3 regions of the Kitasatospora sp. NPDC127060 genome follow, and region 1 is predicted to be linked to each of the others. Evidence: riboswitches for the same ligand, from Rfam matches in the RefSeq annotation. Region 1 holds a riboswitch; each other region holds the start of a gene.
The links. Region 1 has a riboswitch for thiamine pyrophosphate ahead of thiC (phosphomethylpyrimidine synthase ThiC). Riboswitches for the same ligand answer to the same signal wherever they lie in the genome.
Positions count from the first base shown of each region.

Region 2: linked by a shared signal. The riboswitch ahead of thiO (glycine oxidase ThiO) and the one ahead of thiC (phosphomethylpyrimidine synthase ThiC) in region 1 are both predicted to bind thiamine pyrophosphate.
Region 3: linked by a shared signal. The riboswitch ahead of ACFWIS_RS17515 (purine-cytosine permease family protein) and the one ahead of thiC (phosphomethylpyrimidine synthase ThiC) in region 1 are both predicted to bind thiamine pyrophosphate.

Region 1 covers NZ_JBHXEG010000016.1:21,234-27,643, reverse strand. Annotated here, with positions in the region: gene ACFWIS_RS12220 (DUF2637 domain-containing protein) at 1-772, opposite strand, end outside; gene ACFWIS_RS12215 (hypothetical protein) at 861-1,121, opposite strand; gene ACFWIS_RS12210 (IS21 family transposase) at 1,472-2,818, shown strand; gene thiC (phosphomethylpyrimidine synthase ThiC) at 3,034-4,848, opposite strand; TPP riboswitch at 4,843-4,978, opposite strand; gene ACFWIS_RS12200 (DUF5326 family protein) at 5,168-5,368, opposite strand; gene tenA (thiaminase II) at 5,549-6,217, opposite strand; gene ACFWIS_RS12190 (cupin domain-containing protein) at 6,247-6,410, opposite strand, start outside.
Region 2 covers NZ_JBHXEG010000048.1:46,684-59,178, reverse strand. Annotated here, with positions in the region: gene ACFWIS_RS24735 (polyprenyl synthetase family protein) at 1-861, shown strand, start outside; gene thiE (thiamine phosphate synthase) at 883-1,536, opposite strand; gene ACFWIS_RS24725 (Rv2175c family DNA-binding protein) at 1,536-1,901, opposite strand; gene ACFWIS_RS24720 (NAD(P)/FAD-dependent oxidoreductase) at 1,944-3,143, opposite strand; TPP riboswitch at 3,235-3,347, shown strand; gene thiO (glycine oxidase ThiO) at 3,351-4,526, shown strand; gene thiS (sulfur carrier protein ThiS) at 4,523-4,732, shown strand; gene ACFWIS_RS24705 (thiazole synthase) at 4,736-5,533, shown strand; gene pknB (Stk1 family PASTA domain-containing Ser/Thr kinase) at 5,622-7,400, shown strand; gene ACFWIS_RS24695 (molybdopterin-dependent oxidoreductase) at 7,414-8,043, opposite strand; gene bfr (bacterioferritin) at 8,274-8,753, shown strand; gene ACFWIS_RS24685 (bacterioferritin-associated ferredoxin) at 8,770-9,057, opposite strand; gene ACFWIS_RS24680 (class II 3-deoxy-7-phosphoheptulonate synthase) at 9,281-10,630, opposite strand; gene ACFWIS_RS24675 (anthranilate synthase family protein) at 10,933-12,495, shown strand, end outside.
Region 3 covers NZ_JBHXEG010000027.1:75,903-88,397, forward strand. Annotated here, with positions in the region: gene ACFWIS_RS17495 (bifunctional DNA primase/polymerase) at 486-1,184, shown strand; gene ACFWIS_RS17500 (DUF5926 family protein) at 1,402-2,385, opposite strand; gene ACFWIS_RS17505 (ATP-binding protein) at 2,664-3,086, opposite strand; gene ACFWIS_RS17510 (glycerophosphodiester phosphodiesterase) at 3,484-4,308, opposite strand; gene ACFWIS_RS17515 (purine-cytosine permease family protein) at 4,409-5,812, opposite strand; TPP riboswitch at 5,805-5,953, opposite strand; gene ACFWIS_RS17520 (trypsin-like peptidase domain-containing protein) at 6,161-7,948, shown strand; tRNA gene ACFWIS_RS17525 (tRNA-Ser) at 8,012-8,099, shown strand; gene ACFWIS_RS17530 (FAD-binding oxidoreductase) at 8,411-9,775, shown strand; gene ACFWIS_RS17535 (hypothetical protein) at 10,245-10,574, shown strand; gene ACFWIS_RS17540 (pyridoxal 5'-phosphate synthase) at 11,015-11,791, shown strand; gene ACFWIS_RS17545 (DMT family transporter) at 11,891-12,495, opposite strand, start outside.

The DNA.
Region 1 (6,410 bases):
ACCGGCGCGCCCTGCGCCCGGACTGACGGTCCGGACCTTGGCGCGCACCGCGGGCGGCGGTGAGTTGGCGCACCAGTTGGTGGAGCGAGATGACGCCGGTGAGCGGGGGCAGCCCGGCGACGACGACGGCGGACGGCGTCCAGGAGACGTCGGCGACACACAGTCCGGCCGCAAGGCCGGAGAACAGCACGACCACGGCCCAGGAGTGCAGCGGCTGCCGTCCGTGCTGGACAGCACGCAGGACCGAGAGACAACCCGCAAGCCACGGCCCGTAGACGACCACCGGCCACAACTGCGACAGTCCGCGCGGCACGCGTGAGAACGCCAGTTCCTGTAAGGGGCTGTAGGAGAACACCCAGCCCAGCGCACAGGCCGCAGCGACCGTCACCGCCGTCAGTGCGCCGAACACGAAGCTGATCAGCTGGGGCCAGGACGGGCGGGGAAAGGGGGACCGTCTGCGATGCCGAGAGGCCGACGGGCCGACCGGTCGGCCGGCCCCGGTCGGACTGGACGAATCGACCGGCGCGCGCGGAGGCGGCACGAACGCCGTCGTGTCCTCCCAACCGCCGACCGATGTGACGATGGAGCTGAACGCCTGCGCGTCGCCGTACGCGACGCCGCGGCCATAGGCGAAGCCGTCGTCGTACCAGTCTCCCGCCGGCCGGGTCGCCTCGCGGATGTGGTCATGGGGCGTGGCCCATGCCTCGTCGTTCGACTCGCCGTAGCCGCCGTCCCCGTACCCGCCGAGAAGCCCGGTCACACGGTCGTACATGGCACGCTCCCCACGTGGTCGCCTGGCTGCGGCTCGATCCGGCCACCGGCCCGGCCGTGCGCCGGGGACCTCGGTGCGACCGGCGGCGTCATGATTCGGCCGGGAAGAGCAGGGAGCCGATCCGTGCGGCGAAGTCGCTCTCCAACTGGCTGATCTTCCGCACGAAGTCGGCCAACGGGCGCGAGGTGTGCGCCAGGACGACGCGCTCGCCGTTGCGCGACAGATAACCGGTGGTCACGTCGCCCACGGCGTTCCGGCGGTCAGGGACGAAGAGCCACGCCCCGAGCGAGGCGACCGGCTCCCGCACGGGGGGTGACGAGGTGCAGGGCAGGCATGGTGAGGTGGTCACGGGTTCATCAACGAGTGGCGGCGAGTCCCGTTTTTACGGCATCCAGGCGTCCTTCCATATTCGATATCGGAGATGCTCCACAAAATTACCCAGGGGTGGCGCGAAGGTTGGGTCTTTTTTCGGTCGACTACGGAACGTATTCAAAGGAGCCGCGCCGGGGTAATCCTATACTCACCACTGGCACTGCTCACCAAAAATCCCCAAGTAAAACAATTGCAAGAGGAACGTTTCTTCTCCTTGGCCGATGCTATGTTTCCCACTTGCTCTTGGCATATTCATCGACTTGCGTCGGGTCGGCTTCGACCTCGGGAGGCTTCTTGCTCAGCGGGAGGGAATATCTGGAAGCGGTTATGCTTCATCGCCAAGGATGGTCGATAATCAGGATCTCCCGACACCTCGGGCGTGATCGAAAAACGGTCAGGTCATACCTTCGCGGCGAACGGACCCCGGGCATCCGAATTTCTTCCCAGGACGGCTTCCTCCAGTTCCTGCCGTACTGCCGCCAGCGCCTTGCGGAGGACCCGCACCTCGCCGCGACCATCCTCTTCGACGAGGTCGCCGGCCTCGGCTATCCGGGCGGCTACTCGACCTTCACCCGGGCCCTGCGCAGACACCAGGCCCGGCCGCGCTGCGAGCAGTGCCAGGATGCGGCCACGACCGCGAGCAGCTCGTCCACCGGCCGGCGGAGCGAGGTGGCCGTCGAGTTCGACTGGCTGCGGCTTCCCGAGCCGCCGGCGAGCTGGGGCTACGGCAATCGGGCATGCCTGCTACTGGGCTCGCTCACCGGCCCCGGCACGGGCGCCGGCAGCGGCATCGGCCGTTGGTCGGTGGCGTTGGCGGAGGACCAGGAACTGCCCCACCTCGTGGAAGCCGTCGACCTCGTACTGAGACGGCTCGGCGGCACCACCGGGTGCTGGCGCTTCGGCCGGACGCCGACCGTGTGGTGCCCGAGGGCCGACCGGGCGACACCGGCGTTCCGGCAGGTGGCCAGACACTACGGCGTGCGCGTCGAGTGCCGCGTGCCGACCGACCACCGTTCGTACACTCGCCGGACCCTCGACGAGGCCCTCCGCACCTGGTGGCGGCGCGCGGTGACGGACTACACCGCTCTCCAGGACGCCCAGGACAGCCTGGACCGGCTCGCCGCACACCTGGACACCCGGCGCGGGGGCGCCGAAGACGCGCACCCGGCGGTCGGCGTCCCGCGCACGGGCCCCGCAGCACTTCGAGAGCTGCCCGCCACGCCCTTCCCGGCCCACGTCCGCGCCCGCCGTACCATCACCGCCCAGGGCCTGGTGCCCTTCCGCGGCAACTTCTACGCCGTGTCGGACAACCTGGTCGACGCCCAGGTGGAGGTCAGGCTGCGCCTCGATCAGCCCCACCTGTCCGTCGCGACACCCGCCGGAGCCGTCATCGCCCGCTACCCACTCGCCCCGGCGGGGGCCGGACTGACGGTCGTCGAGCGCAGCAGCCCCATCGCCGCACTGGAGCGGCGCCCGGCACCGGCGCCCACCGACGCCCCGTTCTGCCGGCGGAGCACACCGCGTCCGCCGTCCCCGCAGGCCCTGGCCGAAGCCGGCGCGCTACGCGCCCGGTTCAAGGTCCCGCCCGCCCGCCGCCCCGGCGAGGAGCGGAACGTCGCGACGCCGCGGGTGCCCACCCAACGGGACCGCCCGGCCGACAACGCCGGGAGCTGAGTGGCCGTCGCGCCCTTCACCGGCGGCGGCGACGCCGTGGACGGTGTACAGCCCGAGCGCACACCCCGATTGCCCACTGCACGCCGAGCCACGTTGGCAGGATGAGTCTCCCCGGCCCCGCGAAGCACCGTATCGGCAGAAGCCCCGGACGACGCGACGGGTGCTGTCGTGGGATCTCAGGCATCCCACGACAGCGCCCCGTGGTGCGACAGTGGTCAGTCCGCCATCGGCAGGTAGACGCGGTTGCCCTGGGCGGCGAACTCCTCGGACTTGGCCTGCATGCCGGCCAGCGCCTCGGCGTCGAAGTCGCTCTGCACTGCGCTGGAGCCGTCGCCGTGTTCGTCGCGGATCTTTTGACTGATCTTCATCGAGCAGAACTTCGGGCCGCACATCGAGCAGAAGTGGGCCGTCTTGGCGGGTTCGGCGGGGAGGGTCTCGTCGTGGAACTCCCGGGCGGTCTCCGGGTCGAGGGCCAGGTTGAACTGGTCCTCCCAGCGGAACTCGAAGCGGGCGTCGGAGAGCGCGTCGTCCCAGGCCTGGGCGCCGGGGTGGCCCTTGGCGAGGTCCGCTGCGTGGGCGGCGATCTTGTAGGTGATCACGCCGGTCTTGACGTCGTCCCGGTTGGGCAGGCCCAGGTGCTCCTTGGGCGTGACGTAGCAGAGCATGGCGGTGCCCCACCAGGCGATCATGGCGGCGCCGATGCCCGAGGTGATGTGGTCGTAGCCGGGGGCGACGTCGGTGGTGAGCGGGCCGAGGGTGTAGAACGGCGCCTCGTCGCAGATCTCCTTCTGGAGATCCATGTTCTCCTTGATCTTGTTCATCGGGACGTGGCCCGGGCCCTCGATCATCACCTGGACGTCCCGCTCGCGGGCGATCCGGCCGAGCTCGCCGAGGGTCTGCAGTTCGGCGAACTGCGCCTCGTCGTTGGCGTCGGCGATGGAGCCGGGGCGCAGGCCGTCACCGAGCGAGAAGGTGACGTCGTAGCGCGCCAGGATGTCGCAGAGCTCCTCGAAGTTGGTGTAGAGGAAGTTCTCCTGGTGGTGCGCCAGGCACCAGGCGGCCATGATCGAGCCGCCGCGCGAGACGATGCCGGTCTTGCGGCGCGCGGTGAGCGGGACGTACCGCAGCAGCACGCCGGCGTGGACCGTCATGTAGTCGACGCCCTGCTCGCACTGCTCGATGACGGTGTCCCGGTAGACCTCCCAGCTGAGCTCCTCGGCCTTGCCGTCGACCTTCTCCAGGGCCTGGTAGAGCGGCACGGTGCCGATCGGCACGGGGGAGTTGCGCAGGATCCACTCGCGGGTGGTGTGGATGTTGCGGCCGGTGGAGAGGTCCATGACGGTGTCGGCGCCCCAGCGGGTGGCCCAGGTCATCTTCTCCACCTCCTCCTCGATCGAGGAGGTGACGGCGGAGTTGCCGATGTTGGCGTTGATCTTCACCAGGAAGTTGGTGCCGATGATGGCCGGTTCGACCTCGGGGTGGTTCACGTTGACCGGGATGACGGCCCGGCCGCGGGCCACCTCGTCCCGCACGAACTCGGGCTCCAGGCCCTCGCGCAGCGCCACGAATTCCATCTCCGGCGTCACCACGCCCCGCTTGGCGTAAGCGAGTTGGGTGACGGCGACACCACCGCGGCCGCGCAGCGGGCGGCGCGGGCGGCCAGGGAAGACGGCGTCCAGGTTGCGCAGGTTGCCGCCGCGCGGGGAGGTGTGCTTGATCCCGTCGTCCTCGGGGCGCGCCTCGCGGCCGTCGTACTCCTCGACGTCCCCGCGCTGGCGGATCCAGGAGTCGCGCAGGGCGGGCAGCCCGCGCCGCACGTCGGGCTCGTAGGCCGGGTCGGTGTACGGACCGGAGGTGTCGTACAGCGGGACGGTCCGGCCGTTGGTGAGCTGCACCTCGCGGTACGGGACCCGCAGGTCGGGGCGGGATCCGTCGCGGTAGGCCTTGCGCCAGGCCGGGGTGGGGTAACCGGTGCGCTCGCTGCTGGGGGCGCTGTGGGCAGGCTGCGGCTGTGCTTCGAACGTGGTCATCTGACCTCTACTCCCTACGCCGGCATTACCCGGTCCAGGTTCCTGCGGTCGACGCAGCCGTCGGTCCGTCCGTCGACGGTCCGGTCAGCGCCCTCTCAGCCCGGTGCTCCGAGCTCCCGCGTCGCAGGCGGTGTTGCCTGCACATGACGCCCAACACGGTAGCGAGCCGATCGCCGCAGGTCCAGACGGTCTCCGAACGGAATCGGCCGGGCGACGGCCACCGGAAGGACCCGGACGGACGGCGGGAACGCCGAGGCCCGGCCCCCGCGGACGGGGTGCCGGGCCTTCGGAAGTGCTCCGCGCGGCGGTCGGAGCGGGGTCAGCTCTTGGCGGCCTTCTTGACCAGGATCACCACGGCGGCGGCGATGCCGACGACCACCAGCAGCTTGATCACGATGCTCAGCAGGGCGCCGACCACGCCGAACACGAAGGCGATGATGTTCCAGGCCAGTACCAGGACCAGCACCGGGATGACGATGTTGCGCACCCAGGAGGGCAGCGACTTCCAGAGCTCAGCCATGTCGGTTCCTCTTCTCCCCTCGGGCCGGCTGCCGTTCGGTGGCCGCATCCCGCTTGCTTCCGATGCTTCGATCGTACGGGGGCGCAGGCGGCGGAACGAGGGCCTGCGGCCCGGAGAGAACCCCTAGATCACCCCTATCCGCACCCCCGGGAAGACCCCCGAGAAACGGCGGGGGGCGGGTCAGACCGGCCAGCGCTCCCCGCGCCAGGCGGCGTCCCAGAACATCCACTCGTAGCGCGAGGTGGTCCCGAAGTGCTCGACCACCCGGCGCCGTTCGGCCGCCGACAGCTCCTCGCCGAGCCGGTCGGTGAGCGCCAGCACCCGGCGCACCACGGACTGGAAGGCCTCGTCGCCGTAGGTGGCGATCCACTTGGCGTACAGCGGGTCGGGGGAGCCCTGGGCGAGCAGCGCCTCGCCGACCCGGGCGTAGATCCAGTAGCAGGGCAGCACCGCGCCGAGCGCCTCGGCGAACGAACCGCCGTACACGGTGGCCAGCAGGTAGCTGGTGTAGGCCCGGGTGGTGGGCAGCACCGGTTCGGCGGCGGCCTGCTCGGTCGTGCCGCCGAAGGCGGTCAGGAACTCGGCGTGCATCCCCTGCTCGGCGGCCAGCGCCCCGACCGCGTCGTCGGCGAAGGCCCGGACGTCGGCCTCGCCGGGGGCCCTGGCGGCGCAGACGGCGAGCGCGCGGGCGTAGTCGCGCAGGTAGTGGGAGTCCTGGACGACGAAGTGGCGGAACGCCTCGCGCGGCAGGGTGCCGTCGGTGAGGCCGCCGATGAAGGGGTGGGCGAGGATCTCGGCGTAGATCGGCTCGATCGACGCCCAGAGCTCGTCGGTGAGGCTGCGGGTCATACGACCGACTCTACGACGGACGGACGGGGTCAGTCCTCCGGCGGGGAGAACACCACCAGGACCCGCAGTTCCTCGGTGATGTGGTGGAAGCGGTGCGGGGTGCCGGCCGGGACGTACACCACGGTGCCGCGCGCGACGGTCGTGGTCTCGGCGCCGACGGTCAGCTCGGCCCGGCCGCTGATCACCTGGTAGA
Region 2 (12,495 bases), on a different contig from region 1:
GCCAACGCGGCGGCCGCCCTGGAGCTGCTGCAGGCCAGCGCCCTGGTGCACGACGACCTGATGGACCGCAGCGACACCCGCCGCGGCCTGCCCTCGGTGCACCGCCGCTTCGAGGCACTGCACCGGGAGAGCGGCTGGCGCGGCGACCGCGAGCAGTACGGCGCCTCGGCCGCGGTGCTGCTCGGCGACCTGCTGCTGATCTGGTGCGACGAGCTGTTCCTGCGCTCGGGCCTGGACCCGGCCGCCGTGCTGGCCGCCAAGCCGAGGTTCGACCTGATGCGCACCGAGGTCATGCTCGGCCAGTACCTGGACGTGCTGGAGCCGGTGGCCGGCGACTCGGCCGACGAGGGCGCGCTGGAGCGGGCGCGGACCGTCCTGCACTACAAGTCGGCGAAGTACACCATCGAGCGGCCGCTGCAGGTCGGCGCGCTGCTGGCCGGGGCCGGGCCGGAGCTGGTCGAGGCGCTCGGCGCGTTCGGGCTGCCGCTGGGCGAGGCCTTCCAGCTGCGGGACGACCTGCTCGGCGTCTTCGGGGATCCGGCCGTCACCGGCAAGCCCGCCGGGGACGACCTGCGCGAGGGCAAGCGCACCCTGCTGGTCGCCCACGCGATGCGCGCCCTGCCGCAGGCGGACGCCCGGCACCTGGACGCCCGGCTGGGCGCGCCGGACCTGGCCGCCGAGGAGGTCGCCGAGCTGCGCGGGCTGGTCGCCCGCAGCGGCGCGCCCGAGCTGGTGGAGGCCCGGATCGAGGAGCTGATGGGGCAGTCGCTGGCCGCGCTGGCGGCGGCGCCGCTGGCCGACGAGCGGGCCCGTACGGTGCTGCTGGCACTGGCCGAGGCCGCCACCGTCCGCAAGTACTGAGGAACGGCGGCGGCCCGGCGGTCACACTGCCAGGCGCACCCGGCGGGCGAGCTCGGCGGCGGCCGCCCGCGGGTCCTCGGCCGCGGTGATGGCCCGGACCACGACGATCCGGCGGGCGCCGGCGGCCAGCACCTCGTCCAGGTTGCCGAGGTCGATCCCGCCGATCGCGAACCACGGCCGGTCGGTGGCCCGCCCGGCCGCGTAGGAGACCAGGCCCAGGCCCGGCGCGTACCGGCCCGGCTTGGTCGGGGTCGGCCAGACCGGGCCGGTGCAGAAGTAGTCCACGCCCGGCTCGGCGACCGCCGCGTCCACCTCGGACTCGGCGTGGCAGGACCGCCCGATCAGCACGTCCTCGCCGAGGATCGCCCGGGCGGCCGGCACCGGCAGATCGTCCTGGCCGAGGTGCAGTACGTCCGGCCGGGCCGCGTGGGCGACGTCGGCGCGGTCGTTGACGGCCAGCAGCTTGCCGTGGCGGCGGCAGGCGTCGGCGAAGACCTCCAGGGCCGCCAGCTCCTGCTTGGCCTCCAGTCCCTTGTCGCGGAGCTGGACGATGTCCACCCCGCCGGCCAGGGCCGCGTCCAGGAACTCGGCCAGGTCGCCCTGCTCGCGCCGGGCGTCGGTGCACAGGTAGAGCCGGGCGTCGGCCAGGCGGGCACGCAGCGTGTCCGCCGCCATCAGATCAGCATCGCCTGGGCGCGGCGCTTGACCTCGGTGCCGCGGTTCTCCCGCAGCGCCTGGATCGGGCTGCCGGGCAGCGACGGGTCCTCGGTGAAGAGCCACTCCAGGATCTCCACGTCGTTGTACCCGCAGTCCCGCAGGACGGTCAGGGTGCCGGACAGGTGCTTGACCAGCCCCTGGCCGTCGATGAACGCCGCCGGGACCTGCAGCGACTTGTTCGGACCGCGCCGGACGGCGATCAGGCCGCCGTTCTTGACCAGGTCACGCACTTCGGTGACCCGGACCCCCCACTGCTCCGAGATGTCGGGCAGGTACACCCACTCGGTGACCAGGGCTTCAATCTTGCTTTCGATCTCACTCACGCCACCAGACTGCCACCTCCGCGGCCCGCCGCGCACCAGCCGCTACCCCGCGACCGCCGACTTCAGCGGTACCGAGGGGTCCGCGGCGAGGGCGCGGTCCAGCACCGCGCCGCGCTCGATCAGCTTCCGGCCCTGGGTGAGGTCGCGCGGCCGGTCCACCGCCAGCAGCGCGCTCGGCACCCCGTCGCGCAGCCACAGCACCGTCCAGCCGGCGTCCTGCGGGCCGCCGCGCCAGAGCAGTTCGTCGCCCCCGGTGTGCCGACCGGCGTACTGGACCATCCGCCCGAACTGCTCGGACCAGAAGTACGGCACCGGGTCGTACGGCTCGTCCGCCCCGAGCACGGCGGCGGCCGCCGCCCCGCCGGACTGCAGCGCGTGGTCCCAGTGCTGGACGACCAGCCGGGCGCCGGAGCGGGTCGACGGGTAGCTGACGCAGTCCCCGGCCGCGAACACCCCGGGCAGGCCGGTGCGCAGCCGCCCGTCCACCACGACCGCGCCGGAGGCGTCCAGCTCGACGTCCGAGCCGGCCAGCCAGCCGGTCGCGGGCCGGGCGCCGACACCGACCACCACCTCGTCGGCGGGCAGGTGGGAGCCGTCCGCCAGCAGCACCGCCCCGGGCTCCACGGCGGCCACGCCGACCCCGCAGCGCAGCTCCACCCCGGCCTCGGCGTACCACGCGGCCGTCACCGAGCCGACCTCGGTCGGCAGGGCGCCCGGCACCGGCGCCGGACCGGCCTCGACCACGGTGACCTCGCAGCCGGCCTGCCGGGCCGCGGTGGCCACCTCGGCGCCGATCCAGCCGGCGCCGACCAGCACCAGCCGCAGCCCCGGGCGCAGCAGCGCGCGCAGCGCCAGCGCGTCGTCCAGGGTGTGCAGCAGGTGGGCGCGCTCGGCGCCGGGCAGGGCGCGCGGGACGGCGCCGGTGGCGATCACCAGCGAGTCGTACCGGAGGTCACCGCCGTCGGTGTGCAGCACGCCCGGGGTGAGACCGGTGGCGCGGCGGCCGGTGAGCAGCTCGATGCCGAGCCCGTCGTAGTCGATGTCCAGGGTGGTGGCGTCGGCCTTGCCGAGCAGCACGTCCTTGGAGAGCGGCGGCCGGTCGTACGGCGCGTGCGGCTCCTCGCCGACCAGCAGGATCCGACCGCGCCAGCCGCCCTCCCGCAGCTTCAGGGCGCACTGCGCCCCGGCCAGCCCGGCCCCGACGACGACAACCACCTGATCCGTTCCGCTCAGCTCTGCCACGCCCGTCACTGTACTCAGCGCCGCACGGCCGCCCGGGGCCGTCCACCCTTCGTACGGCCCTTCGGCCGGGCCGACCCCCGGCGTTAAGGTGGACGCACCACACGGGAGCCCGGCGTACCGGGCTGAGAGGCGGGCTGGCACGGCCCGCGACCGTCCGAACCTGATCCGGGTCATACCGGCGAAGGGAGAAGAGCAGCTTTGTCACGCTTGCCAGCAGGCAGCCGCGCGGACGTGCTGGTGATCGGCGGGGGCGTCATCGGCCTCGCCGTGGCCTGGCGCGCCGCCCAGCGCGGGCTGCGGGACGTGGTCGTGGTCGATCCCGACCACGGCGGGGGCGCGGCCGGGGTGGCCGCCGGGATGCTCGCCCCGGTCACCGAGGTGCAGTACGGCGAGGAGCCGCTGCTGCGCCTCGGGACGGCCTCCAACCAGCGGTACGAGGGCTTCGCCGCCGAGCTCACCGAGGCCAGCGGCGGCCTCGACACCGGCTACCGGCGGTGCGGCACCATCGCCGTCGCGCTGGACTCCGACGACCGCGAGGAACTGCGCGAACTGCACGCCTTCCACCAGCGGCTGGGCCTGGACTCCAGCTGGCTGACCGGCCGGGAGGCCCGCCGGCTGGAGCCGATGCTCGCGCCCGGCGTGCGCGGCGGACTGCACGCCGCGGACGACCACCAGGTGGACCCGCGCCGGCTGCTCACCGCCCTGGTCGCCGCCGGTGAGCGGGCCGGGGTCCGGCTGCACCGGGGCGAGGCCGTCGAGCTGCTGGTGGAGGGCGGCCGCGCGGTCGGCGCCCGGCTGGGCTCCGGGGAGACCCTGCACGCCGAGCAGGTCGTCCTCGCCGCCGGCCCGCACAGCCACCGGCTGCCCGGGTTGCCCGAGGGGGTGCTGCCCGCGGTGCGCCCGGTGAAGGGGCAGATCGTCCGGCTGCACGTCCCGGACGCCTACCGGCCGTTCCTGTCCCGCAACGTCCGCGCGGTGGTGCGCGGTCAGCACCTGTACCTGGTGCCGCGGGAGAACGGCGAGCTGGTGATCGGCGCGACCACCGAGGAACAGGGCTACGACACCACGGTGACCGCCGGCGGGGTGTACGAACTCCTGCGTGATGCCCATGAGTTGGTCCCGGGCATCACCGAACTCCCGCTGGTGGAGACCTCCGCCGGGCTGCGCCCGGGCTCGCCGGACAACGCCCCGCTGCTGGGCCCGACCTCGCTGCCCGGACTGGTCGCCGCCACCGGCCACTACCGCAACGGCGTACTGCTCACCCCGGTCACCGCCGACCTGCTCGCCGACTACCTGACGACCGGCGAAGTCCCTGACCTGGCAAGGCCGTTCACGCCCACCCGGTTCTCCTCCGCATCCCCCCTGATGAAGGCCTCCGCATGACCGAGATCGCTCTGACCGTCAACGGCGAGCCCCGCGAGGTGCCCGCCACGACCACCCTCGCCGAGCTGGTGGCCACCGTCAGCGCCGCCAACACCGGTGTCGCCGCCGCCCTCAACGAGGCCGTGGTGCCGCGCAGTTCGTGGTCCGGGACGACGCTGGACAGCGGCGACCGGATCGAGATCCTCACCGCCGTCCAGGGGGGCTGAGCCATGGCCGACGACCTTCTCACCATCGCCGGGGCGACCTTCTCCTCCCGGCTGATCATGGGCACCGGCGGCGCGCCGAGCCTGGAGGTCCTGGAGCGTGCCCTGCTCGCCTCCGGCACCGAGCTGACCACCGTGGCCATGCGCCGGGTGGACGCCACCACCCAGGGCTCCGTCCTGGACGTGCTGACCCGCAACGGCATCCGGGTGCTGCCCAACACGGCCGGCTGCTTCACCGCCGGCGAGGCCGTGCTGACCGCCCGGCTGGCCCGCGAGGCGCTCGGCACCGACTGGGTGAAGCTGGAGGTGATCGCCGACGAGCGCACCCTGCTGCCCGACCCGATCGAGCTGCTGGACGCCGCCGAGACGCTCGTCGACGACGGCTTCACGGTGCTCCCGTACACCAATGACGACCCGGTGCTGGCCCGCAAGCTGGAGGACGTCGGCTGTGCGGCGATCATGCCGCTGGGCTCGCCGATCGGCTCCGGCCTGGGCATCCGCAACCCGCACAACTTCCAGCTGATCGTGGAGGGCGCCGGCGTCCCGGTGATCCTGGACGCCGGCGCCGGGACGGCCTCCGACGTGGCGCTGGCGATGGAGCTGGGCTGCTCGGCGGTGATGCTCGCCTCCGCGGTGACCCGGGCTCAGGACCCGGTGCTGATGGCCGAGGCGATGCGGCACGCCGCCGAGGCGGGTCGGCTCGCCCACCGGGCCGGCCGCATCCCGCGCCGCTTCCACGCCGAGGCCTCCTCCGCGATGGCCGGCCGGGCCGACCTGGACTCCCGGGAGCGGCCGGCCTTCTGAACCCGTCGCGCATGTCACAAGCCGGTCCCGGTGGCGGTGTCCGCCGGGACCGGTCTCCGCCCGCCCCACTAGACTCCCCCGGGTGGACATGGCATTGCACGACCCGCTGATCGGCGCCCTGCTCGACAACCGGTACCGGGTCGAGCAGCGCATCGCCACCGGCGGGATGTCCACCGTGTACAAGGGCACCGACACCCGGCTGGACCGGGTGGTCGCCCTCAAGGTGATGCACCCCCAGCTGGCCGGGGACGAGGGCTTCACCGCCCGCTTCATCCGCGAGGCCAAGGCGATCGCCAAGCTCACCCACCCCAACGTGGTCAACGTCTTCGACCAGGGCGCGGACGGCGGAAACGTTTTCCTCGCCATGGAGTACGTCCCCGGCCGCACCCTGCGCGACCTGCTGCGCGACCGCGGCGCGCTCTCCGTACGGGCCGCGCTGGACGTGCTGGAGCCGGTGCTCGCCGCCCTCGGCGCCGCCCACCGGGCCGGGCTGGTCCACCGGGACGTCAAGCCGGAGAACGTGCTGATCACCGAGAGCGGCCTGGTCAAGGTCGCCGACTTCGGCCTGGTCCGGATCCTCGGCACCGCCGACGGCGCGCCCACCTCGACCAGCACCGCCACCGGGGGCACCGTCATGGGCACGGTCTCCTACCTGGCCCCCGAGCAGATCCTCCCGGACGCCCCCACCGACCAGCGGGTCGACGTCTACGCGGCCGGCATCCTGCTCTACGAGATGCTCACCGGCCGCCGCCCGCACACCGGCGACAACCCCGTCCAGGTCATGTACAAGCACCTGCACGAGGACGTCCCCGCCCCCTCGCTGACCGCCCCGACCGTCCCCCCGGCCCTGGACGCCATAGTGGCCGGCGCCTGCGCCCGGGCCGCCGACGCCCGGCCGTACGACGCGGTGGAGCTGCTCGCCGCCCTTCAGCGGGTCCGCCGCACGCTCACCCCGACCGAGCTGGACGCCGAGCCACCGGCCTCCACCCGGACCAGCCCGCGCTACCCCACCAGCGAACCGACCTCGGTGATCCAGCCGCTCCCCCGGCCCGCCGACGCCCCGGCGCCGGAGCCCACCAGCGTGCTGGAGGTCCCGGCGGAGCTGATGGAGCAGCTACTGGTCGAGCCCCGCCCGTACGACGAGCCGACCCCGGTCCGGCCCCGCCGGCCGAGCCGGCTGCGCCGCCTCCCGCGCAAGCCGATGATCTGGACGGCCGCGCTGACCGCCCTGGTGCTGGCAGTGGGCGGTGTCACGTACGGGATCTCCGAGGGGCTGTACGGCTCGGTGCCGGGCGTGCTCGGCAAGGACCGGTCCGAGGCGCAGCGGGTGCTGGACCGGGCGGGCATGCACGGCCGGTTCGTCGAGGTGTTCAGCGAGTCCGTCCCGGCCGGGCAGGTGATCTCCACCGATCCCGGGGTGGGGGCGCGCACCCGCAAGAGCGACTCGGTGACGGTCACCCTCTCCAAGGGCCCCAAGCGGATCGCGGTGCCGGACCTCACCGGCAAGACCGCGGACGACGCGGCCGCCGCGCTGGCCGGCGCCCAGCTGACCAGGGGCGGGGTGACCCAGACCTACAACGACTCCGTGCCGGAGGGCTCGGTGATCAGCAGCTCGCCGGGCGCCGGGCAGATGCTGCAGGAGAACGCCGCGGTCTCGCTGGTGGTCAGCAAGGGGATGGTGCCGGTCCCGGACGTCAGCGGGATGGGCCGGGACGACGCCCAGCGGGCGCTGCAGGCGGCGGGCTTCACCATGAAGGCCTCCACCGACTGGACGCTCGGCATGGGCAAGGTGAGCAGCCAGTCCCCGGCGGCCGGCGAGCGGCGCCCGCAGAAGTCCGTGGTGACGGTGAACTTCTCGCTGTTCTGAGCGGATCCGGGGCTCAGCGGAGCGGCCCGTCGCCCGGTTCCTCCTGGTAGGAGTAGCGCTGCTCGCGCCACGGGTCGGCCAGGTTGTGGTAGCCGCGCTCCTCCCAGAAGCCGCGCCGGTCGGCCCGCATGTACTCCACCGCGCGCACCCACTTGGGGCCCTTCCAGGCGTACAGCCGGGGCACCACCAGCCGCACCGGGAAGCCGTGTTCGGCGGTCAGCGCCTCGCCGTTGCGGTGGGTGGCGAGCAGGGTGCGGGGGTCGGCGAAGTCGGCCAGCCGCAGGTTGGCGCTGTAGCCGTACTCGGCCCAGACCATGACGTGGGTGACGCCGGGCGCCGGAGGCACCAGGTCGAGCAGGAGGGCCGCGGGCACGCCCGTCCACTCGTTGCCGAGGAGGGAGAACTTGGTGACGCAGTGCAGGTCGGCGACCACGGTGGTGCGCGGCAGGGCGTCGAAGGCCGTGAGGTCCCAGCTGTGCTTCTCGGCCGAGGCGGTGGCGCCGAACACCTGGAGGTCCCAGCTCAGCGGCTTGAAGCGGGGCACCGGCCCGTAGTGCAGGGCGGGCCAGCCGCGCTGCGCGCGCTGGCCCGGGGGGAGGCTCGGGTCAGACGGCGGAAGCGGTTCTCGTTCGGACTGACCCATGGCTCCATGGTGACAGACGGCGGACGGGCCCCGGCGCGCGCCCCTTGGGCTCCCGTTCACGCCCCGCCCGTACGGGCCAATGGTCGATCGCATACCCCCGGCTATCACCCAAATCGGATATTCCGACACATGTCCTAGTGAGTGTGAACTTACTGGAATTTCCTCCCAATACGGTGCCAGGATGCCCAGCGCAGTACTCACCGCAGGACGTGACGCAGGGAGGCAGCACCATGCAGGGCGACCCGGAGGTCATCGAGTTCCTCAATGAGCAACTCACAGCCGAACTCACCGCGATCAACCAGTACTTCCTGCACGCCAAGATGCAGGAGAACTTCGGCTGGACGAAGCTCGCCAAGTACACCCGGCACGAGTCGTTCGACGAGATGAAGCACGCCGAGACGCTCACCGACCGGATCCTGTTCCTGGACGGGTTGCCCAACTACCAGCGGCTGTTCCACGTCCGGATCGGCCAGACGGTCAAGGAGATGTTCGAGGCCGACCGGCAGGTCGAGGTCGAGGCGATCGACCGGCTCAAGCGCGGGATCGTGGTGATGCGGGCCAAGAACGACGTCACCTCGGCGAACATCTTCGAGTCCATCCTGGCCGACGAGGAGCACCACATCGACTACCTCGACACCCAGCTGGAGCTCCTGGAGAAGCTCGGCGAGGCCCTCTACCTCGCCCAGCTGATCGAGCAGCCGGAGTCCTGAGACCCGGCGCCCCGGCTCAGGCCACCCGCAGCGGGACCACCGGGGCGATCGGCGCCACCGGCGCCGGCTTCGGCGCGGCCGACCCGGGCTCGTCCTGGACCTCCGGGTCGGCGAGTCCGAGCTTGGCGGCCAGCCGGGCGGTCGGGCAGGGCCGGGCGCCGTGCTCGCCGAGCAGCGCCTGGATCCGGCGGACGCAGGAGCCGCAGTCCGTACCGGCCTTGCAGCCCTTGGCTATCTGCCGCGGGCTGTTGGCGCCCCCGTCGATCGCCTTCTTCACCTGGTCCTCGGTGACCGCATGGCACATGCACACGTACATAGCGGTCTCTCCCGGAGTGAAGCGCAGGTGAAGCGCGGAGTGGATCTTGACTAAGGCTTGCCTTAGTTCACTAAGCCTCACCTTACCCGGCGATCCGGGCACGAAAAAGCCCCTCCGGCTTCGGGAGTCCCGAATCCGGAGGGGCCTTCGTCACAGTCACTCGCCCGCTCGCCGCCGGGCCGAAGGGCGGTGGTGGCTCAGGGCCGGCGGATCACTGGCCGCGGTACATCTCCGCCACCAGGAACGCCAGGTCCAGCGACTGGCTGCGGTTGAGCCGCGGGTCGCAGGCCGTCTCGTAGCGCTGGTGCAGGTCGTCGACCAGCACCTCGTCGCCGCCGCCGACGCACTCGGTGACGTCGTCGCCGGTCAGCTCCACGTGGATGCCGCCCGGGTGGGTGCCGAGCGCCCGGTGCACCTCGAAGAAGCCCTTGACCTCGTCCAGGACGTCGTCGAAGCGGCGGGTCTTGTGGCCGCTGGAGGCCTCGAAGGTGTTGCCGTGCATCGGGTCGCAGATCCACACCGGCTTGGCGCCGGAGGCGGTGACCTTCTCCACCAGGGTGGGCAGGTGGTCGCGGACCTTGCCCGCGCCCATCCGGGTGATGAAGGTCAGCCGGCCGGGCTCGCGCTCCGGGTCCAGCTTCTCGATCAGGGTGAGCGCCTCGTCCACCGAGGTGGTCGGGCCGAGCTTGACCCCGATCGGGTTGCGGATCTTGGAGGCGAACTCGATGTGCGCGTGGTCCAGCTGGCGGGTGCGCTCACCGATCCACACCATGTGGCCGGAGACGTCGTACAGCTCGCCGGTGCGCGAGTCCACGCGGGTCAGCGCGGTCTCGTAGTCGAGGATCAGCGCCTCGTGAGAGGAGAAGAACTCGACGGTCTTGAACTCCTCCGGAGCCACCCCGCAGGCGTTCATGAACGCCAGGGCGTTGTCGATCTCCCGGGCGAGCTGCTCGTAGCGCTGACCGGCCGGCGAGTTGCGCACGAAGTCCTGGTTCCAGGCGTGCACCTGGCGCAGGTCGGCGTAACCACCGGTGGTGAAGGCGCGCACCAGGTTCAGCGTCGCGGCGGACGCGTTGTACATCCGCTTCAGGCGCTCCGGGTCCGGGATCCGCGACTCCGGGGTGAACTCGAAGCCGTTCACCGAGTCGCCGCGGTAGACCGGCAGGGTCACGCCGTCCCGGGTCTCGGTCGACTTCGAGCGCGGCTTGGAGTACTGGCCGGCGATGCGGCCGACCTTCACGACCGGCACCGAGGCCGCGTACGTGAGCACGGCGGCCATCTGCAGCAGGGTCTTCAGCTTGTTGCGGATGTGCTCCGCGGACACGCCGTCGAAGGCCTCGGCGCAGTCGCCGCCCTGGAGGAGGAACGCCTCCCCCCGCGCCACGGCGCCGAGCCGGGCGCGCAGCTGGTCGCACTCACCGGCGAAGACGAGCGGCGGATACGAGGCGAGCTCGGCAAGGGTCTTGCGCAGAGCCTCTTGGTCCGGCCATTCAGGCTGCTGCGCCGCGGGCAGGGACTGCCAGGAGTGGCCAGTCCTCGTGGTCTCAGTCGTTGCGGTCACACGGCAAGGCTACGGGGTGGCGCGAGCGATTCGTGACCATTGCCCGAGGGATGAGACACGTCCCGGACATTGCACGTGACCGGCCTCACCCGCACGGCCCCATCCGATAGGCTCCACCCCATGCACGCGCCCCACACCCACTCCTGGTGGTGGGCCTCCCCCCTGGGTGGCCCACAGATCGCGCGTTCCTAGACGAACACGACGGCCGCCCCTCGGGGCGGCCGTCGTGCGTCCGAGCAGACGGCCCTCCGGGAGCGGAACCAGCACCGCCTCGCCATCCACCCCGGAAGGAAGCCGTACTCGTGACCACCCCCGCCTCCAGCGAGCTGCTCGCCCGCCTCACCGCTCCCGGCGCCCCCGCCTTCGCCCTGCTGCACCGCCGCACCCCCCGGCACGCCCCGGACACCGTCGAGGTGCTGCTCGGCACCGTCGACAGCTACCGGCACCTCGCCGACCTCCCGGTCCGGGCCGGCATCCCGGCCTCCGGGCCGGTCCACGACCTGCTCGCGCTGGTCCCGTACCGGCAGATCCGCGAGCGCGGCTTCGAGGCGCACGACGACGGCACCCCGCTGCAGGCCCTCGCGGTGACCGAGCAGTACGCGCTGCCGCTGGCCGAACTCACCACCGCCCTGCCCCAGTTGCCGGTCACCCTGTCCGGCGGTGCGTTCGACGTGGACGACGAGGCGTACGCGGCGATCGTCCGCCGGGTGATCGACGACGAGATCGGCAACGGCGAGGGCGCCAACTTCGTGATCCGGCGCGACTTCCACGCCACGCTCGAGGACTGCTCCCCCGCGCTCGCCCTCACCCTGTTCCGCCGACTGCTGGAGCAGGAGCGCGGCGCGTACTGGACCTTCCTGGTGCACACCGGGGAAAGGGTGCTGGTCGGCGCCTCCCCCGAGGTGCACGTCCGGCAGAGCGGCGGCACCGTCGTGATGAACCCGATCTCCGGCACCTACCGCTACCCGGCCGGCGGCTCCGACCTCGACTCGCTCCTCCAGTTCCTCCACGACCCCAAGGAGCTGGAGGAGCTGACCATGGTGGTCGACGAGGAGCTGAAGATGATGTGCACCGTCGGCGACCTCGGCGGCCAGGTGCTCGGCCCCCGACTCAAGGAGATGTCCCACCTCGCCCACACCGAGTACGAGCTGCGCGGACGCACCTCGATGGACGTCCGCGAGGTGCTGCGCGAGACGATGTTCGCCGCCACCGTCACCGGCAGCCCGGTGCAGAACGCCACCCGGGTGATCCGCCGCTACGAGCCCGGCGGGCGCGGCTACTACTCCGGCGCGCTCGCCCTGATCGGGCGCTCCGCGAGCGGCGGGCAGCTGCTGGACTCGCCGATCTGCATCCGCACCGCCGACATCGACCCGGCCACCGGGCGACTGGTCGTCCGGGTCGGCGCCACCCTGGTGCGCCACTCCGTCCCGGAGTCCGAGGTCGCCGAGACCCACGCCAAGGCCGCCGGGGTGCTCACCGCGATCGGCGCCCGGCCGGCACCCGCCCGGCTGCCCCACCCCGGCGGGCCCCGGCTCGCCGACGACCACCGGGTACAGGCCGCGCTGGACGCCCGCCGGGCCGACCTCGCCCCGTTCTGGCTGCGGATGCAGGCGCCGTCCCCGGTCACCGAGCCCGAGCCGACCCTGGTCGTGGACGGCGAGGACACCTTCACCTCGATGCTCTCCCACCTGCTGACCTCGCTCGGCCACCAGGTCACCGTGGTCCGCTTCGACGAGCCCGGCCTGCGCGAGCTGGTCGCCGCCCACCGCGGCCCGCTGGTGCTCGGCCCCGGCCCGGGCGACCCGGCGCTCGCCGGCGACCCCAAGATGGCGGTGCTGCGCCCGGTCGTCGCGGACGCGCTGGCC
Region 3 (12,495 bases), on a different contig from region 1:
TCTACACAGGCCATTCGGGGCATGTCCAGATCCAGGACGACGCGGTGGCCGGTTCCACATCGGAGCGACCCGGTCGGAGGGCGTGCACGGTTCGTGCGCGCGCCGGTCGCGGCCGCAGGCATGGAGCGAGCCGGGAGCGGGCAGAACGGATGGGACGGACCGGGCGGCCGTCCGGATCGTATGTCCGCGCCGCCCGCGTTCCGGGCTGGCCGGAAGTCTCTCACTCGTACGGTGGAACCAAGCGCGCCCGGGCGGCGTCCATCCGGTCGCATACGGGATTCTCGTTCCAAGGGCTGTTCCAGTGCGCGGCCCTTCTCATGTCGTGCTCCACACCGTGCTCCACGTCGTAGCCGCGCCGTCCGCCATGCCGCCCGCCCCCGCTTTCGCGCCGTCCGGGGCCGTGCCGTCGCGGGCCCGCGTGGCGAGTCCCGACGGACGTCGGTGGGGCGGAGCGAACCGAGCGGTCAGGGAAAGGAACGAGCGCCATGCGTGAGAACCCGAAGAGCCCGAAGAGCCGGTCGCGGGAGTCGCAGGAGTCGCAGGAACCGCAGGAGTCGTCCGCCCGGCTGGAAGCGGCCCTGACGGCCGCCGTCGAACACCGCTGGCCGGTGGTGCCCGGCACGGTGCTGCGCGGCGGCCGCTGCTCCTGCGGGGAGCCGGACTGCCCGGTGCCCGGGGCCCACCCGCACGATCCCTCTCTGCTGGCCGCGACCACGGACGCCCGGATGGTCCGCTGGTGGTGGGAGCGGCAGAGCCCGGACGCGCCGGTGCTGGCCGCGACCGGTTCCGCGGTCTCGGCGGTCAGCCTGCCCGCGGCGGCCGGCGCGCGGGCGCTGGTCTACCTGGGCGCGCTGGGTCTGCCGCTCGGCCCGGTGCTCGCGATGCCGGGCCGCTACGCGCTGTTGGTGGCCCCGTACTCGCTCGACGCCCTGGGCGAGATGCTCGCCCAACTCCCCTGGGTGCCGGGCTCGTTGCGCTACCACGGGCCGGGCGGCTTCCTGCCGCTGCCGCCGGGGGGCGGGGCCGTCGGGGTCCCCCCGGCCGGAGGCTGGGGGAGGGTGCGCTGGGTGCTGGCGCCGCGACCGGCCGTGTCCGGCGGGGTCTGGTTGCCGCAGGTCGGGCCGCTGCTGGGGGAGTTGGTGGAGGCGACGGTCCGGCTGGACAGCGGGCGCTCGACGTACTGACTGATCGCCGGTTCGTGCCGGACTCCGGGCCCGGTGGTGCGGGGCGTTCCGGAAAACAAAAGATCCGGCCGCTGGCGACGGGGGATGCACCAGCGACCGGACTCTTTAGACAGTAACAAGGATCCGCGCTCGCGCCAATTTCCAAGACGCCCTCCAGGCCCGGAAATTGCGCTTCCACGGCGACAATGTGACGCGTATCACCCGGATCCAGCGCGCTTTAGTTCAAGGTGACCTGACGGTTCACCAGGTTGGCGCGGGCGCGCCGCTCCTCGGCGGTCAGCGGGGTCGGGTCGGCGAGCACGGCGGCGAGCCGCTCGCCGAACTCGGCGGCCGGCTTCTCGCAGTCGGTGGCGGTCATGGCGAGCGGGAGGTCCCACACCGGGACGGTCAGGCCGTGCGCGCGGAAGGAGCCGACCAGGCGGGTGTCCGCGCCGAGCGAGGCCTCGCCGGCGGCGTTCAGCCGGGCCAGCGCGTCCAGCAGCTGCTCCTCGGGCACGGTCATCACCCAGCGCAGGTGGTTCTTGTCCGGGGTGCCGCACCAGTACGCGGCGTCGACGCTCGCGAGCTTCTCGGTCGGGATGGCGGAGGCGTTGGCCCGCTCCAGCGAGGCGGCGACCTCGCCGCTGGCGGTCTCGGCGTCCTCCAGCCAGAACTCGAAGCCGGTGTGCACGGTGGGCGCGAACGCGGCGGTGGTGTCCAGCAGGTCCTGCAGGCGACGGCCGCCCGGCACGGTCCGGCGGGCCGGGACGGGGCTGCCCGGCTCGGTGGCCAGGGCCAGCTCCAGGGCGTCCGCGAGGTCGCGGCTGAGGTCGCCGGAGGACGACTGGGTCTGCAGGCCCAGCAGGATCGAGCCGTCCGCGCGGCGCAGGGCCGGCCAGGCCAGCGGCAGCACGGTGGCCAGGGTCACCGACGGGACGTCGCCCTCGGCGGTCCCGGCCACCCCGGCGGCCAGCGTCAGCGGCACCGTGGCGGCGGGCACCAGCTCGCGCAGCGCGACCCAGTCCGCCTCGCCCGACAGGCCCTCGAACGGGCGGTGCACCAGCTCCTGCACCGCGTGCGACGCCTCCCGGCCGTGGCAGGCCTTGTAGCGGCGGCCCGAGCCGCAAGGGCAGTCCTCGCGGGCCCCGACCACGGGGATCTCGCCCGTGACGGCGGTGGTGGACTGGCGCTGCGGCGCCTTCTTGGCGGCCTTCTTGCCCATGCTGCGGCTCTCCCGGGGACGGTGGTCCTTTTCACCGGGAAGCCTACTGACGTTCCACCGGCGCGCGGGAACGCGCTGGGGCGGATGCCGTGCGCCCGGGTGTCCGTCCTCCGGCCAGGGTCTGTCCGGCGGATCTTGCCGGGCGCACGACGCCGGGCATCCCGCCTGGACGCACGCCCGAATCGCCCGAGTGCGCCCAGTACGAGGACGACTCGGGTGCACGCCCAGACGGGCGCCCAACGCCGCGCGCTGATCCGCCGAGATCCGCCGGACAGACCCTACGCGCTGCGGGCGGTGTCACCCCCGGTGCGCCGGGCGTGCCGGGCACGGGCGGGCAGCGCCGCCCAGACCGTCACCTCGCCGGGCGCGTCCCGGACGCCCCAGTCGCTGGCCAGCTGGTCGACGATGGCCAGGCCGCGGCCGCCGCGCGAGGTCAGCGAGGGGCTGGCGGGCAGCGGCCGGGTGGCCGCGCCGCCGTCGGTGACCTCCAGGGTGAGCACGCCGTCGGCGTGCATCTGCCAGCGGACCAGCACGCCGCCGTCCGGCTCGGCCGCACCGTCCTCGTGCTCCCGGCCGCCCGGCGCCGGGTGCGTCCCGGAGGGGACGCCGACCAGCACCTGGTCCACCACCTCGGCCCGGGCGCCGCGGCCCAGGGCGGGCAGCGGGCCGAGCGGACGGGCGTATCGACAGGCGTTGCTCAACAGTTCGGAAAGGATCAGAACAGCATCATCGATGACCGGTTCCGGTATCTGCCGGTCACCCAGATCTCGACGCAGTCGGCGCCGTGCGACCCCGACACTCGCTGGGCCGTGCGGCACTGCCATGGTCGATGAAGTCGGCACTTCACGCGCCACCATCAACGCCACCCCCGGACCTCCTTCAGCGTATGCCGAGGGATGGATGCCCCTTGGTAATGCGTCGGAAACGACCGGCGGAGGATCCCGCGAGCCCATTTCGAGCGGCGCGACTCAGGGTCGACAAGAGGTCATTCCGTGCTCACCCTCCGTCGCCCGAAGGCAAGAATTCCGGCAATACCGTGCGCGGAAGGTTTGATTGCCGACCAGGGGGATCGGGTACGGCGGTGTTCCCGGAAGAGGATCACCGCCCGAGCTGCGCCAGTACCTCGGCGGGCCTGTTGGTGATGATCGCGGACACCCCGAGCTCCAGGCAGAGTTCGACGTCGGCCGGCTCGTCCACCGTCCACACGTGCACCTCGTGGCCCAGCTCGCGCAGCCGGGGCACCAGCTGCGGCTTGGCCTTGATCAGTTCGATGCCCGGGCCGGCGATCCGCGCCCCGCCCGGCAGCGGCTGCCCCGGGCGGAGCCGGCCGAGCAGCGGCAGCATCCGTTCGATCAGGAACACCCGCCGGTAGTCGGGCGCGGCGGCGGCCACCCGGTTCAGCGCGATCGAGGAGAAGCTCATGATCCGGGCGGACGGGCGGTCGCCCTCCCGGACGGTGCCGATCTTGAACCGCTCCAGGGCCCGCAGCAGCTCGGCCTCGACCCGGCCGCGGAAGCGCACCGGGTGCTTGGTCTCGATCGCCAGGTCCACCGGGCGGCCGCAGTCCACCACCAGCTCCAGCAGCCGCTCCAGTCGCAGCACGCCGCGCAGCTCGGGGTCGGTGCTGGGCCGGCCGGTCTTCCAGGCGCCGAAGTCGTACGCCTCCAGCTCGGCCAGCGTCATCGCGGAGACGGTGCCCCGGCCGTCGGAGACCCGGCCGATCCGGCGGTCGTGCACGCAGACCAGGTGGCCGTCGGCCGTCACCCGGACGTCGCACTCGACGGCGTCCGCGCCCTCGTCGAGCGCGCGCCGGTACGCCGCGAGGGTGTGCTCGGGCAGGGCGTGGGAGGAACCGCGGTGGGCGATCACCTGGACGGAGGGCGCGGTGCGCGCCGCCGCCGGGGGCAGGTCTGGGCTGGTCACGGCCCCCACGATAGGGGGCGCGGGTGACGCGGAGGCGAAGCCGGTCCCAACCTGCGGGGCCGGCTCCGCCTCCGGGGACTCGGCGGGATCCGGCGGGGACTCAGCCCCGCGCGGTGCGGCGGGTCAGCGGGGTGAGCGCCCAGGTGGCCAGCGCCGGCACCAGGAAGGCGAACAGCGAGGCGGAGGTCCACTGCTGCGGGGTGAAGTGCAGCGCCTCCTGGGCGGAGGTCCAGAAGTCCACCCACCAGTCGGCGACCGCGGTCGGCGCGATGAACTGGTAGACCGCGAAGCCCAGCACCCAGGGCAGCAGCATCAGCCAGCGGGACGGCGCCCGCTCGGAGAGGTCCCAGCCGTGCCGGCCGGCGCCGAAGAAGTAGTCCACCGCCAGCACCGCCAGCAGCGGTACGAAGACCGAGCCGATCAGGCCGAGGAAGTTGCTGTAGGTGTCGGTGAACCGGTCGATCCGCAGCGCCAGCACGGTGATCAGCACGCCGATCCCGCCGCTCAGCACCCGGCGGTCCACCCGCGGCAGCAGGTTCTGCAGCGACATCGCCGTCGAGTAGACGTTGGCGAAGGACTGGTCGGTCTCGCGCAGCACCAGCACCAGCAGGAACAGCCAGCCGGCCCAGACGCCGAGGAAGGAGTCGAAGATCCGGTTCGGGTCGCCGTCGGACTGCAGCAGCGCCATCAGACCGAGCACGTAGCACCAGACCTGGGCGACGGTGTAGCCGGAGAAGCTGCCCCAGAACGCCGAGCGCGGGGTGCGCGAGTGCCGGGTGTAGTCGGCGGCCATCGGCACGAAGGAGATCGACACCGCGATCATCGCGTCGGTGGCGCCCAGGAAGCCGTGCCAGTTGCCAGCACCCGGGTCCGGCACGCCCTGGCGGCCCAGCTGGACGGTGAAGTACACCATCGCCACCGCGACCGCGCCGGCCACGAAGCGGCGCAGCACCGCGATCGAGCCCAGCGGCCAGATCGTCAGCGCGGTGGTCAGCGCGCCCGCGAGCAGCACGAACAGCCAGCGGTAGCCGGTGGTGTGGGCGACGGTCTGCGCGCCCGCCGAGATGGTCAGCAGCTCGAACACGCCCCAGCCGATGCACTGGACGATGTTCAGCACGGTCGGCAGGTAGGACAGCCGGGTGCCGAACAGGCCGCGCAGGTTGGCCATCGCCGGGGCGCCGGTCCGGGCGCCGATCAGCGCGGCCACGCCGAGCATCGCGGTGCCGACCGCCGTACCGGCCACGATCGCGGTCACCGCGGCCGCCAGCGACAGCTCGCTGCCCTTGGCGCCGAGCACGGTGGCGGCGGTGGAGAAGCCGATCAGGCTGACGCCGAGGTTCATCCAGAGCGCGAAGTGGTCCCGGAAGCGCAGGGTGCGCGGCGGCTCGGTGTCGAGGACCAGCGGCGCCTCGACCCGGTGGTCGAGCAGCGCGGTCGCGGCGGGGGCGGGGAAATCCTCGGACGCGGGCGCGCCCGGAGAGGAGGATGGCGAAGCAGGCGGCATGGCCGATACTCCCTACGCCGGCATTACCCGGACAGGTTCCGGCGGTCAGCGCCCCCTCGACGGCCCGCCGGTCACTCGCCTGGCGTACGGTCGACATGCGCACTCTCAGCCTGGTCGGTCCAAGCTCCCGCGTGTCAGTTTGGAGCGACAGGCTAACCGGCACGGGTACGAACGCCAAAGGCCGGTGGGTGCGCGGTCCGCATCGCGGGACGCCCGGCGGGGGTGGGGAGCCCGGTCGTCGGAGGCGGCTAAGGATTCTTATGAGTTCTTCAGAGGGGTCCTTACGGCAATCGAATCGTCGGTGCGAAAAACTATGGTCCTTGGTTCTGTCAGCTATGGAGGTCGTCCGTGAGCACCGAGCGCGAGGTTGGGCCCACCGGGCCGCAGGGGGAGCAGCCCGCCGGGGCCGCGGAGGCGGCGGCCGCCGTTTCCGACGGCACCGCTCAGGGCGGTCACAAGCCGACGATGGCGTTCAGCCGGGTTCCGGAGCCGGCCGCCGAGCCTGTGGCCCAGCCGGTCGTCGAGCCGGTGGCCGGGCCGACGGCGGCCGACGCCCCGGCCGAGGGCGCGCCCGCCGGCAGCGGTCACCAGCCGACCATGGCGTTCAGCCGGGTCCCGGAGCCGGCCGCCGAGCCCGTGGCCCAGCCGGCCGCCCAGCCGGTCGCCGAGGCGCCGGCCGCGCAGGCCCCCGCCCCGGCCGCGCCCGCGCTGCCGCCGGGCACCCCGGGCACCAACCCGTACGCGACCCCGAGCCACGGCGTGCCCGCCGCCGGCGCCCAGGAGGGCTACGGCGTCCCGGCCGCCAACGCGCAGGAGCCGTACGGCGCCCCGGGCGCCGGCGCGCCCGCGGCGCAGGGCCACCACCCCTTCGGCGCCGGCCAGCCGCTCGGCGGCTGGGGCGCCGGCCACGACGCCGGCTCCGGCGGCGCGGGCTACCCCGGCGGCCCGGGCGGCCCGCTCGGCTACCCGGCCGAGTACCCCGGCGGCCCGACCGGCCCCGGCGGCCCGCGCAAGAAGCGCGGCGGCCTGGTGGCCCTGCTCGCGGCCGTCGCGCTGGTCGCCGGCATCGCCGGCGGCGCGATCGGTGTGGTCGCCACCGACCACGCCAACAGCAGCCCCTCGGCGGACGACCACCGCAGCACCACCGTCCAGGCCAGCAACACCCAGAGGAACGAGCCCGCCCCCGGCTCGATCGCCGGCATCGCGCAGAAGGCGCTGCCCAGCGTCGTCACCATCAAGGCGCAGGGCAACGGCGAGTCGGGCACCGGCACCGGCTTCGTCTTCGACACCGAGGGCCACATCCTCACCAACAACCACGTGGTCGCGCCGACCCTCACCGGCAGCGGCGGCAAACTGACCGTCAAGTTCGCCGACGGCACCTCCTACAGCGCCTCGGTGCTGGGCCACGCCGAGGGCTACGACGTCGCCGTGGTGAAGATCGACAACCCGCCGAAGAGCAAGCTGGCGCCGCTGCCGCTGGCCGACTCCGACAAGGTCAACGTCGGTGACGCCACCGTGGCGATCGGCGCGCCGTACGGCCTGGAGTCCACCGTCACCAGCGGCATCGTCAGCGCCAAGGACCGCCCGGTCGCCTCCGGCGACGAGACCGGCTCGCAGGCCTCGTACATGAACGCCCTGCAGACCGACGCCTCGATCAACCCCGGCAACTCCGGCGGCCCGCTGCTCGACTCCAGCGGCGCGGTGATCGGCATCAACTCGGCGATCCAGTCCAACGCCTCCGCCAACGGCCGGGCCGGCAGCATCGGCCTGGGCTTCGCCATCCCGATCAACCAGGCCAAGTGGGTCGCGGACACCCTGATCAAGACCGGCAAGCCGGTCTACGCCAAGCTCGACGTGCTGCGCAACGACGACTACAAGGGCGACGGCGCGCAGATCCAGACCAAGGACGTCCAGGGCCAGCCGGCCGTCACCCCCGGCGGCGCGGCCGACAAGGCCGGCCTCAAGCCGGGCGACGTCATCACCAAGCTCGGCGGCGCCCCGATCGAGAACGGCCCCGCCCTGGTCAGCCGGATCTGGACGCACAAGCCGGGCGAGACCGTCGACGTCGAGTACACCCGCAACGGCCAGACCATGACCACCAAGGTCACGCTCGGCCAGCGGGACGGCGATCAGTGACCCCGGTGCACACGGAATCGTGTGCACCGAACCCCGCCGGACCCGTTAGGCTGACCTCCGCCTGGAGAGCTGCCCGAGCGGCCTAAGGGAACAGTCTTGAAAACTGTCGTGGCGTGACCCGTCACCGTGGGTTCGAATCCCACGCTCTCCGCTGGTAGGGGAACCACACCTGCTCAGGGCGGGTGCCGACATCGTTCGGTACCCGCCCTCGGTGTTTCTCCGCTCGGCCCGTCCGGCGGGCGGGCACCTCGGGCCGCTGGTGCCCGGTGGCGCGCGGTCCTCCCATCTCCCTTGGTTGCAGGAGCTGTTGACGCTGCCGCAGAGCGTCGCTCACGCTGCGCCGTGCCCTCGCCACCCCGGCCGTGTGCCGGGCCCGGCCCGGGGCGAGGCCTACTTGCCCGCCCCCGGCCCGGCGGGCAGAGTGCGGAGGTGGCGGCGGTGCGGTGGCGAGTGGAGGCGGCGATGGGTGATCTGACGGACCGGCTGGCGCAGGGTCTCCCGGCCGGGGCGGTGGTGGTGGATCCGGATGTCACCGCGGCCTACAGCCATGACATGGCGGGCTTCTGCGCCGCCGGCGCGCCCGCCGTGGTGGTGTTCCCGGAGACGGTCGAGCAGGTGCAGCACGTGCTGCGCACCGCCACCGAGCTGCGGGTGCCGGTGGTGCCGCAGGGGGCCCGGACGGGGCTGTCGGGGGCGGCGAACGCGGTCGACGGGTGCATCGTGCTGTCGCTGGTGAAACTGAACCGGATCCTGGAGATCGACCCGGTGAACCGCGTCGCGGTGGTCGAACCGGGCGTGGTGAACGCCGAACTCGCGCGCGCCGTAGAGGAGTTCGGGCTCTGCTACCCGCCGGACCCGTCCAGCTGGGAGTCCTGCACGATCGGCGGCAACATCGGCACCGGCGCGGGCGGGCTGTGCTGCGTGAAGTACGGCGTCACCAGCGAGTACGTGCTCGGGCTGGACGTGGTGCTGGCGGACGGCCGGCTGCTGTCCACCGGGCGCCGGACGGCCAAGGGGGTGGCCGGCTACGACCTGACCCGGCTGCTGGTCGGTTCGGAGGGGACGCTCGGGGTGGTGGTCCGGGCGGTGCTGTCGCTGCGGCCGGCGCCGGCCCCGCAGTTGGCGCTGGCGGCGGAGTTCCCGAGTGCGGACACCGCCGGTGCGGCGGTCTGCGCGGTGATGGCGAGCGGGCTGACGCCGTCGTTGATGGAGCTGATGGACGCGGTGTCCGTCCGGGCCGTCAACGAGCTGGGGCAGATGGGCCTGCCGGAGTCGACCCAGGCGCTGCTGCTGGTGGCCTTCGACGGGCCGGACCGGGTGGCCGGGCTGGCGCGGGTCGCGGAGCTGTGCCGGGAGGCCGGGGCGACCGAGGTGGTGCCGGCCGAGGACCAGGCGGAGTCCGATCTGCTGCTGGCGGCCCGGCGGCTGGCGCTGCCCGCGCTGGACCGCCTGGGCACCACGATGATCGACGACGTGGCGGTGCCGCGGTCCCGGCTGGCCGAGATGCTGAACGGCGTCGCGCGGATCGCGGAGCGGCACGCGCTGACCATCGGGGTGGTCAGCCACGCCGGGGACGGCAACACCCACCCGATCGTGATCTTCGACGGCGCGGACCCGGAGCAGGCGAAACGCGCCCAGCGCTCCTTCGACGAGATCATGGCGCTCGGCCTGGAGTTGGGTGGCACGATCACCGGCGAGCACGGGGTGGGGCTGCTCAAGCGGGACTGGCTGGCCCGTGAGCTGGGACCGGTCGGGCTGGACCTGCAGCGGCAGGTGAAGGCGGTCTTCGATCCGCTGGGAATCCTCAATCCGGGCAAGATGGTCTGATTTTCAGAGCAACAGGATTCGTGGTCCCACCACCCTTTCGCCATCGCTTTCTTGATCGTATTTTCCGTACGACTTTCCGATGATCTGCGCATGGCTGGAAAAGTCGACATGGAAGGGTGATCGAACTTTTTGGGGGCGTGTTCCCTGGAGGCCTGAGCCGGGGTGGTGCGCTCGGTGGTTCGTGCGGCGCCGAAGCGCCGCTTCCCGGGACGTGCAAAGTCGCCGCCGCTCGGGCGAAGTCCCAGCTCAGTAGCGGTGTGTCGGCGCCCTGTCCGAATCGGCGCCCGTTATGCGCGGCTCGGGTGGATATCACGCTAACGGGCGAAAACTGCTCCGTCGGCTAGTGCTTTGTCGATTTGTTGCGGAAGTCTGTGACCCGGCGTCGCAGCCCGCAGGAGTTCGTCTGGCCGGCGAACCCCCGCATCCATGCTCGACCAATGCACGATTAACAGCTTATTTGGAGGCTCATATGGCTCGCTTCAACACCCGCCGGGTGTCCGGGATCCTGCTCGCCGCGCCGCTCGCGGCCGGCCTGCTGCTGGTGGGCGCCGGGGCCGCCGCCGCCGACAACGGCGCGGGTGCCGCGGCCGGTTCCAACGCCGGCGTGGTGTCCGACACCGGCACCGGCAACGTGTTCGGCGGGGTCGACGGCAACTACGTCTCCACCCAGCAGACGGCCACCGGCTCCGGTGCCTCGAACCAGAACAACACCGTCGCGGTGAAGGACAACGCGGGCAACGTCCTGGCCGGCCAGGGGAACAAGAACGTCAACGTCATCTTCGCCCCGATCTTCCGCTGACCGCTTTCGGCACCACCGTCGGCGGGGGCGCCGGAGGTGGGTGGCCGTGGGTGAGCTGAGCACTGTCGAGGGTTCCGAAGGACAAGCGCATTGACCGGCCAGCGGAAAGGGTCGCCGCGAAACCGGCCTCGTGGGCGGTGCCGCCATCGGCACCGCCCACGAGTGTGTCCGGCGCCGGTCCGGACCCGCGCGCCGGTCCGGACCGGCCGCCGGTTCCCACCGGGCGCGGCCACGGGCGCGGCCACGGGCGCGGCCACGGGCGCGCACCCGCGGCGTACCACCCCGCGCGAGCGGCCCGGATCCGTCCAACGAGGGCCCGAGCCCGGAGCCGTCGGTCCACGGCGGTACGGTTGCGCTCCGACAGCGCTCCCACGCGGCCGGGCCCGGAACGGACGGCCCGGCCGGGGCGACGACCGCGGCAATCGGAAGGAAGGCGCGCGATGGCGGCGGAGGACGAGGGCCTGACCGGCCCGGACGGGGCCAGGCCCGCACCGGAGCCGCAGCCGGAGGCGTGCCCGGCGCCACTGGACGAGCGCCGGCCCGAACCGCGGTCCGTCCCCGAACTGCTGCTCGGCCGCCCGCCGATGGCCCGCCCGCTGCCCTCCTTCGACCACGAGGCCGCCCCCGCCGAGCCCGGCCCGCTGTTCCTGGACTGGCTCGCCACCGCGCTGGACGCCGGGGTGCTGGACCCGCAGGCCCTCACCCTCTGCACGGTCGATGCCGACGGCACGCCGGACGCCCGGGTGCTGGTGCTGCGCGACGTCGACGCGGCCGGCACCGGCTGGAACTTCTCCGCCGCCGCCGACAGCCCCAAGGGCCGTCAGCTCGCCCACCACCCGGCTGCCGCGCTGTCCGTCTACTGGCCGCAACTGGGCCGCCAGGTGCGGGTCCGCGGCACCGTCGAGCGGGCCGCCGATCTGGTCGCCGCCGCAGAGTTCGCCACCCGCTCGCCGGCCGCCCGGATCGGCGCGCTGGTCGGCCGGCAGAGCGAGCCGCTGGGCGGGCTGACCGAGTACGACGAGGCGGTGGCGGTCGCCCGGCGTCGGCTGGAGGCCACCCCGGACGCCGTCGCGCCCGGCCACGCGGTCTACACCCTGTGGGCGCACGAGGTGGAGTTCTGGCAGGGCGACGCCCAGCGCCGGCACGTCCGGCTGCGCTACACCCGCACCGGCCCGGTCCGTGCGCCGGAGTGGTCGCGCACCCTGCTCTGGCCGTAAGCGCCGTAAGCGCCGTAAGCGCCGTAAGGGCTGTAAGCCGTCGTGCTGGCCGAGGTCCGGGGCCGGGCCGGTCAGCGCGGCCCGGTCAGCGCCGCCCGGTCAGCGCCGCCCGGTCAGCGTGGCCCCCACGCTGGCCGCCACCACGCAGCCGATCCCGGCCAGCTGCGCCGCGCCCAGCAGCTGGCCGAGCACCACCAGCCCGACCAGCGCGCTGACCGCCGGCTCCAGGCTGACCAGCACGCTGAACACCCGCTGGGGCATCCGGCGCAGCGCCGTCATCTCCAGCGCGTACGGGAGCACCGGCAGCAGCAGCGCGACCCCGGCCGCCGAGGCGAGCAGCAGCAGCGGGGAGGCGCCGGGCGCGGTGAGCCCGTCCCAGGCCTGGCCGAGCCCGAACGGCGCGAGGGCCAGCGCGCCGACCGTCATCGACACCGCCAGGCCCTGGAAGCCCTGGAAGGTGGCGCCGACCTTGTCGGTGAACAGGATGTAGACCGCGTAGCAGGCCGCGGCGCCGAAGGCGTACAGCAGGCCGACCGGGTCGAGCGAGCCGCCGCCCTCCCCCTCACCGAGCAGGGTCAGCAGGAGGACGCCGACCCCGGCGAGCAGTGCCCAGAGGAGGTGGCTGGCGCGGCGGGCGAAGACCAGGGCGACCGCGAGCGGGCCGAGGAACTCGATGGTCGCGGCGGTGCCCATCGGCAGCCGGT